2 regions of the Brevundimonas sp. DS20 genome follow, and region 1 is predicted to be linked to the other one. Evidence: riboswitches for the same ligand, from Rfam matches in the RefSeq annotation. Region 1 holds a riboswitch; the other holds the start of a gene.
What was found. Region 1 has a riboswitch for glycine ahead of JL11_RS12455 (TonB-dependent receptor domain-containing protein). Riboswitches for the same ligand answer to the same signal wherever they lie in the genome.
Positions count from the first base shown of each region.

Region 1 (4,228 bases):
GACGCACGATCGCTCTCAATCGGGCGATCAGTTCCGAAGGGGCGAAGGGTTTGACGAGATAGTCATCAGCGCCGAAATCCAGTCCCGCCACCCGGTCGCCCAGGGCGTCGCGCGCGGTCAGCATGAGGACGGGCGTCTGCGATCCCCGCCGTCTGAAGGCCTTCAGGACCTCGAAACCGTCGATGTCGGGAAGGCCGATGTCCAACACGGCGGCGTCGAACCGCTCCGTCGCTTCCAGATGAAGGGCTTGGTCCCCGCTGTCGGTGGAGCGGAGTTCGAAACCGACCGCCAGAAGGCTGGCCTCGAGCGAATGCTGAAGCGCCTTGTCATCCTCGACGACCAGTATTCTCATGGCGATGCGAAGGAGCGGATCATGAGCGGTACAATAGCGGGAAACCCGCCCCGGTGAAGACGGACCGCCGACATCTGCTTCTCGGACTCGCGGGGGCGGGGGTTTCGGCCTGCGCGGGCGAGCCGGACGGGGTCGCGACGGCGCCCCGCGTCCGATGGCTGGCCAGGCGCGAGGGCGGGCTGCACATCCTCACGAACACTAGCCTGATGGGGCCTGTGCTGGCGGCGTTTCAACGGCGCTGGCCCGAGATCGCGGTGCGGCTCGAGGACATCAACTCGACCCTGATCGCGAACCGAGTCCAGTCCCGCGCCGCCTCCGGACTGGAGGGGCCGGATCTGGTCTGGAGCACAGCGATGGACGTGCAGGTCAAGCTGATCAATGACGGCTACGCCCAAGTTTATCGATCGCCGCATCGGGCGGCCATGCCGGACGGCTCGGTCTGGCGAGACCAGGCGTTCGGTGTGACGGCCGAGCCCGTCGTCTTCGCCTATAATCGCAGGCGGTTGCCGTCGGAGATCGTGCCGCGCAGCCACGCCCAACTGCTCGAACGGCTGTCTACCGACGCGGACCGGTTTTTCCGCCGGGTCACCCTGTATGACGCCGAACGCAGCGGGGTGGCGCTTCTGCAACTGTCGGCCGACATCCAGATCTATCCCGACGCTTGGGCCCTGATGACTGCCCTGGGGTCTACTCATCCGCGTGCCGATACGTCCGGCCAAAGGATGATGGGCCAACTGGCTGAGGGCCGCATGGCCTTCGCCTACAATATGAACCAGTCTTACGGGGCGTCGTGGGTCGCCCGGGCGCCCGATATCGGCCTGGTTACGCCAGAGGACTATCATCTGTCCGTCTCGCGCGTGGCCTTCATACCCCGCAACGCGGCCCACCCCAACGCCGCCCGGCTTTTTCTGGATTTTCTTTTATCGCGTGAAGGGCAGAGGATCATCGCCGGCCTGGGGGTCCGCCCGGCTCGCGACGACATTCTTACCGAGCGTCGCACCTCTATCCCCGGCGCTCGGCCGGTCCGTGTGGGACCGGCCTTGCTCGCCAATCTTGATCAGGCGCGTCGCGAGGGGCTTCTGCAGCGTTGGCGGGCCGCCATGCAGGCGGCGGAACGGGCGCCGGACGACCCTAGGGCGCCCTAAGGCTTTCCTGTGGATAAGTCTCTTTCTTCTGAAGGCGGTGTTTCTGTCACCTCGCTTTCACCGATCCTGCGGTGACCGAGAGTCGCTCGGCGACAAACGACTGACGCGCTTCAAAAGCGGCATGTAATTGCATGAATGTGAAAATAGAAGCATTAGCCTTGCGAGGCGTGCCGATTTGACAGGCATTCGTTGGTCGATCTTACTCGCTTCAGCAAGGCGGGAGAGATCGGTTCCCGCCGACGCCGAAGGCGCAACCGCCCCGGAAACGCTCAGGCAAACGGACCGTCTTGCTGAAGGAACGCTGGAGAGAAGGTCGAATCCGGGGGATGCGGCCTCGCCGAAGGAGAAAGGGTCGGCGAACGGCCCGAAACTCTCAGGCCCAATGACAGCGGGGGCGAACAGGCGCCGCAGAGCGCCGGTCGCATTGGGCAACCCTGGGGAGGGGCGTCGTCGCCATGAGGAATCTCGCTTTGTCTCGTCTTAATCGCAACCTGACCTATTATTGCAGCGCCATCGCGCTGATGGCCTGCGCCACCTCTGTCCATGCCCAGGAGGCGGGCGCCCCAGAGGATGCGGCCTCGGTCGATGACATCGTCGTCACCGCCTCGCGGATCGACCGCGCCGGCTTCGAGGCGCCGACGCCGACCATCCATCTTTCCGCCGAGGATCTGTCGGTCGGCGCGCGGCCGAATATCGCCGCCGCCCTCAACGACATGCCTCAATTCCGCGCCACCACATCGGCCCAGACGACCGGCACCAACACCGGTGCGGGCAATGCGCCGGTCGATCTGCGCGGCCTGGGCATCAACCGGACCTTGGTCCTGATCGATGGGCGTCGCGTGTCCAGCGAGAACGATCTGAACGCCGTGCCGTCGGTGCTGGTCAAGAGCGTCGACGTGGTTACGGGCGGCGCATCGGCCGCCTGGGGCTCAGGCGCCGTCGCCGGCGTCGTGAACATCGGCATTGATCGCTATTTCACCGGCGGCAAGCTGGGCGCCGAATACGGCGTGTCCTCCTACGACGACGCTGAGCAGGAACGGTTCGAAGGCGCCTGGGGCGCGGACTTCGCCGACGGGCGCGGCCACTTCGTCATCGGCGGCGAATACCTCGACAACGAAGGCGTCATCCCCAAGGCTTCACGCCCGAATATCGGCCGATGGGCGACGGTCAACGGCGCCTTGCAGCCCGACGTCGGTTTCGCCAACGCCGCTTACGGCGGTCTGATCCTGTCGGGCGTGAACCGCGGTAAGGTGTTTAACCCGGACGGCACGCTTCGGCCTTTCGATTACGGCACAGTCAGCGGGACCAACTCGATCGGCGGCGAAGGTCCGTCCAATGACGATCTCAGCCCCCTGGTCACGCCGCAGCGCCGCTACACCGGCCTGGCCAGCGCCGTCTATGAGATCAATGACAAGCTGCGGGTCACTGCTGACGTCCGTCACTCGCGGATGTGGAACGACTATGTCTGGTTCGGCGATCACGATCGCGGCGACCTGACCATCAGCATCGACAACGCCTTCTTGTCATCCACGATCAAGCAGCAGATGGCGGCCGCTGGCCAGACGTCCTTCACCTTCGGACGTTTCAACTCCGATCTGTCCTATTCCACGATCGATTTCGAGCGCGTCACCACCCAGGCCACTCTGGCCGTGGACGGCGAGTTCGGCGACAGCTGGCGCTGGGGCGCCTACTACAGCCACGGCGAGTTTGAGAATAATATCGATACGCCCGGTTTCCTGCTGAAGACCGAATTCGCCAATGCGGTCGATTCCGTAATCGATCCCGTGAGCGGTCGAGCCGTCTGCCGCGTGACCCTGACCAATCCCAACTCGGGCTGCGTGCCGATCAATCTCTTTGGCCTGGGCGCGCCGTCTCAGGAAGCCATCGATTATGTCACCGGCACGCCTCAGCAGCGGGCCACCACCAAGCTGGACGTCGCCGGCGTCAGCCTGCGTGGCGAGCCCTTCAGCCTGCCGGCCGGCGACGTGTCGATCGCCGTCGGCCTGGAAGCCCGCAAGGAGCAGACCGATCAGCGCATTGGCGAGCTGGACGCGGCCAAGGCCTTCAAGACGTTCAGCTTCTCGGCCATGTCCGGCGAGTTCAGCGTGAAGGAGGCCTTCGCCGAAGTCCTGGTCCCGATCGTCAAGGATCTGCCGATCCTGAACGACCTGCAGTTCAATGCTGCAGCTCGCATCTCGGACTACGACACCACGGGCTCGATCTGGTCTTGGAAGGTTGGCGCCACCAACGAGTTCTTCCCCGGCTTCCGCGGCCGTGTGACTCAGTCGCGCGATATCCGTTCGGCCAATCTTTCGGAGCTGTTCACCACCACCACCACCGGCTGGAACAACATCAATGACCCGGCCAAGAACGGGGCTTTAGTTTATACGCTGAACAACGGCGGCGGTAATCCCAACCTCCGCCCGGAGACCGCCGATACACTGACCCTGGGCGTCACCTATTCGCCGCCTTCGATCCCAGGCCTGAACCTGTCGCTGGATTATTACGACATCAAGATCGACGACGTGATAACGACGATTGCGCCGCAGGATCTGGTCAACCGCTGCTACAACGGCAACCTCGACCTCTGCTCCAAGGTCGAGCGCGACTCGGCGGGCAATCTGGTCCGCACCATGTCCACCTATGTGAACCTGGCCGAGTACCACACGGACGGGATCGACGCCGAGGCCTCCTACGCCTCCGACGCCGACCTCTGGGTTCCGGGCGCGAC
Region 1 is NZ_CP012897.1:2,551,686-2,555,913, reverse strand. Features, by position in the region: gene JL11_RS12465 (response regulator) at 1-352, opposite strand, end outside; gene JL11_RS12460 (ABC transporter substrate-binding protein) at 406-1,497, shown strand; glycine riboswitch at 1,705-1,792, shown strand; gene JL11_RS12455 (TonB-dependent receptor domain-containing protein) at 1,968-4,228, shown strand, end outside.

Region 2 (4,228 bases), 390 kb from region 1:
GTGGTGAACGACCTGAAGGACCACCCCGTGCCCGAGATGCTGCGCCGGGGCCTGCACGTCACCCTGAACTCGGACGATCCGTCCTATTTCGGCGGGTACGTGAACGACAACTACAGCCGGCTGGCGGCGGCGGTCGGGCTGACGAAGGAACAGGTGACGCTGCTGGCGAAGAACAGTTTCGAGGGGTCTTTCCTGGGCGAGGCGGAGAAGGCGGCGTTCGTCGCGGAGGTAGAGGCGTACGCGAAGGCGGTTTGACGCCTCTTCTTTCGTCATCCTCCGGCAAGCCGCGTCTTCGCGGCGCGGACCGGGGGATCCAGCGGCGCCGAAGGCGAAATCCATCCGCCGCACGATGCGGGAGCACCTGGCCCGCGACAGGTTCGCGCTCTCGCGCGCCGCTGGGTCCCCCGGTCTCGCTAAGCTCGCCGGAGGATGACGAAAGAGGGGTTTAGCCGAGGAGGGTTTCGGCCCCGACCTCCGCCACCCCCATCGCCCGGAAACTGTCCCGGGCCGTCGCCTCGGTCTGCGGCGCGATGGCGCGGCTGGCGTCGGAGATGACCACGGCTTGGAAACCCTCGCGCACCGCATCCTCGGCGGTGAAGCGGACGCAGTAGTCGAAGGCCAGCCCGCACAGGAAGACGCGGGTCACGCGCAGGTCGCGCAGCAGGCCGGCCAGGCCCGTCGGGGTGCGATGGTCGTTCTCGAAGAAGCCGGAATAGGAATCGACCGCCGGGTTGTAGCCCTTGCGGATCACGGCCAGGGCTTTTTGCACCGTAGGCGCCGCGTCGGGATGGAAGTCCGCGCCGGGCGAGCCCTGGATACAGTGGTCCGGCCACAGCATCTGGCGGCCGTAGGCGACCTCGATCTCGGTGAAGGGGGCCGCGCCGGGATGGTTGGAGGCGAACGAAATCTGGTCCGGCGTGTGCCAGTCCTGGGTCAGGACCACCCGGTCGAACCCTTCGGCCAGCCGGTTGATCAGCGGCATGATCCCCGCCCCGCCCGCGACCGCCAGAGAACCGCCCTCGCAGAAGTCGTTCTGTGGGTCGATGACCAGAAGGGCGTCCGTCGGACCGATCTTCATCATGCGCTCGCGTAGGCGTCGATCTCGTTGGCCGAGCCCAGGGCGACGGGGATGCGCTGGTGCAGATGCTCGGGCTGGATGTCGAGGATCGATTGAACCCCGTCCGTCGTCGCCTTGCCCCCGGCCTGTTCAACCAGGAAGGCCATGGGATTCCCCTCGTACATCAGGCGCAGCTTGCCGGGCTTGTTCGGCTCCCGCTTGTCCCAGGGGTACAGGAAGACACCGCCGCGCATCAGGATGCGGTGGACATCGGCGACCATGGCGGCGACCCAGCGCATGTTGAAATTCTTGCCCCGGGGGCCGTCCGCGCCCTTCAGCACGCCGTCGACATAACGCTGCACCGGCTCGGCCCAGTGGCGCAGGTTCGACATGTTGATGGCGAACTCCTTGGTGTCCGGCGAAATGGCGATGGCGTCGTGGGTCAGGATCCAGTCGCCGTCGTTCGACAGGGTGAAGCCCTTGACCCCGGCGCCCGTGGTCAGGACCAGCATGGTCTGGGGGCCGTACAGGGCGTAGAGGGCGGCGACCTGATTGCGGCCCGGCTGCATGAAGTCGGCCTCGGTCGGCGAAGGCGTCGCGGACTTCAGCACCGAGACGATGGTCCCCACCATGGCGTTGATGTCGATGTTGGACGAGCCGTCCAGCGGATCGAACAGGGCCAGATATTCGCCGGTCGAATGGGAGGCCGGCTGGACCTCGTCCATTTCCTCGGAGGCGACGCCCGCGACGGCGGGACAGGCCAGGAGGGCGTCGGTCAGCATGTCGTTGGTCATGACGTCGAGCTTCTTCTGCTCCTCGTCCTGAACATTGATCTGGCCCGAGGCGCCCAAGGCCCCGGCCAGGGCGCCGCCGGCGACCAGAGTGCTGATGTCGGCGCAGGTGGCGGCGGCGACCGTCAGGACCGTCTTCAGCCCTTCCGGAACCTCCAGGGCGGCGATGTGGGCGTCGAGGCGGGTGCGGTCGGCGGTCATGGGATCGGTCCGGAGCGGCGGAGAGGGACGCTCCGTTCTTGGCGGGCGGACGCAGGGAGAGCAAGGGCGAGCCGACGCCGGACGTCAGGAAGTGCGACAAGGCGGCGTCAAAACACGCCTGCGCTTGACTTGCGGCCGGAGTCGGTGGCTTAGGTCGATTGCTCTCGCGGGAGAGATCGGCGCGCCTCGGCGGGTCGACGCCGAAGGCGCAACCGCCCCGGAAACGCTCAGGCAAACGGACCGCGAAGCATACGGACGCTGGAAAGCCGCTCTTCACGGGCGCGCCGACGGAGCAAGGCGACATGATTTGGTCGCCGGAATCTCTCAGGCTTCAGGACAGCGGGGGCGCGAGGACGGCGGAGCTCCGCCACAACACGCGACCGTGAAAGCCTGAACCATGACCGATCAGACCCTGAAGACCACGCCCCTGAACGCCGCGCACCGCGCCCTGGGGGCCCGGATGGTGGGCTTCGGCGGCTATGACATGCCGGTCCAATATGAGGGCGTCCTGGCCGAGCACCGCTGGACCCGCGAACACGCCGGCCTGTTCGACGTGTCCCACATGGGCCAGTGCAAGATCACCGGCGCCGACGCCACCGCCCAGTTCGAGCGGTTCGTGCCCGGCGACTATGAAATCCTGAAGGCGGGCAAGCAGAAGTATTCGCTGCTTCTGAACAAGGACGGCGGGATCATCGACGACCTGATGGCCGGCCGCCCGGATCACGACGGCCTGTTCGTCGTCGTCAACGCCGGCAACAAGGACGAGGATTTCGCCTTCTGGCAGGCGAACCTGGAAGGCGACGCCAAGCTGACGGTGCTGGACGACCGCGCCCTGATCGCCATCCAGGGGCCGGAAGCCGCCGAGGTCATGGCCGCCCACGAACCGATCCTGGCGGAAATGGGCTTTATGGAATGCGCCCGGCTGATGCTGTTCGGCGTCGACTGCTATGTCTCGCGTTCGGGCTATACCGGCGAGGACGGCTATGAAATTTCGGTCCCGGCGGACCAGGCCGAGCGTGTCTGGAACACCATCCTGGAAGACGCCCGCGTCAAGCCGATCGGCCTTGGCGCCCGCGACAGCCTGCGCCTGGAGGCCGGCCTGCCGCTGCACGGCCACGACATCGACCCGACCACCAGCCCGGTCGAAGGCGCCCTGACCTTCGCCCTGTCCAAGTCGAGGAAGGAGCGCGCCGACTTCACCGGCGCCGACCGCATCTTGAAGGAACTGGCCGATGGCCCGTCTCGCGTCCGCATCGGCCTGATCGTCAAGGAAGGCGCCCCGGCCCGCGAAGGCGCCGAGATCGCCGACGCAGACGGCAATGTCATCGGCAAGGTCACCTCGGGCGGCCCCTCCCCCACCCTGGGCAAGAACATCGCCATGGGCTTCGTGCCGCCGGCCTTCGCCGCGCTGGGCACGGAGTTGAAGGTCATCGTGCGCGGCAAGCCCGCCGCCGCCGAGGTCGTCGCCATGCCGTTCGTGGCGCAACGCTATTACCGGAAGCCGAAGGCGTAACATTCACCCCGTCACCCTCGGGCTTGACCCGAGGGCCGGATTATCCGCCGCATTGCGTCGGGATCAACACAGAGAACGATCCGCCTCCGATCCTCGGGTCAAGCCCGAGGATGACGGGGTGGGAGATGGAGAAGAGAAATGAAATTCACCAAGGATCACGAGTGGGTCAGCCTGGACGGCGACATCGCCACCGTCGGCATCTCCAAACACGCCGCCGACGCCCTGGGCGACGTGGTGTTCGTGGAAGTGCCTGAGGTCGGCAAGACCGTCGCCAAGGGCGCCAGCTTCGCCGTGGTCGAGAGCGTCAAGGCCGCCTCCGACGTCTACGCCCCCGTCTCGGGCGAGGTGGTCGAGGCCAATGACGCCCTGTCGACCGCCCCGGAAACCGTCAACGCCGCTCCGGAAGGCGACGGCTGGTTCGCCAAGATCAAGGTGTCGGACGCTGCCGAACTGGACGCCCTGATGGACCAGGCCGCCTACGACGCCTTCCTCGCCACCCTCTAATTTCAAACTCCGTCACCCTCGGGCTTGACCCGAGGGCCGGAGGATCAACCACTCGTGCGAAGCCTTTGACGCACGAGCCGCACAACATCCGATCCTCGGGTCAAGCCCGAGGATGACGGGTGAAGGAAACCGGCAATGCGTTATCTCCCCCTGACGCCCGAC
Region 2 is NZ_CP012897.1:2,942,156-2,946,383, forward strand. Features, by position in the region: gene JL11_RS14425 (adenosine deaminase) at 1-255, shown strand, start outside; gene pncA (bifunctional nicotinamidase/pyrazinamidase) at 446-1,081, opposite strand; gene JL11_RS14435 (class 1 fructose-bisphosphatase) at 1,078-2,049, opposite strand; glycine riboswitch at 2,207-2,302, shown strand; glycine riboswitch at 2,306-2,391, shown strand; gene gcvT (glycine cleavage system aminomethyltransferase GcvT) at 2,447-3,562, shown strand; gene gcvH (glycine cleavage system protein GcvH) at 3,701-4,066, shown strand; gene gcvPA (aminomethyl-transferring glycine dehydrogenase subunit GcvPA) at 4,202-4,228, shown strand, end outside.
Region 2: linked by a shared signal. The riboswitch ahead of gcvT (glycine cleavage system aminomethyltransferase GcvT) and the one ahead of JL11_RS12455 (TonB-dependent receptor domain-containing protein) in region 1 are both predicted to bind glycine.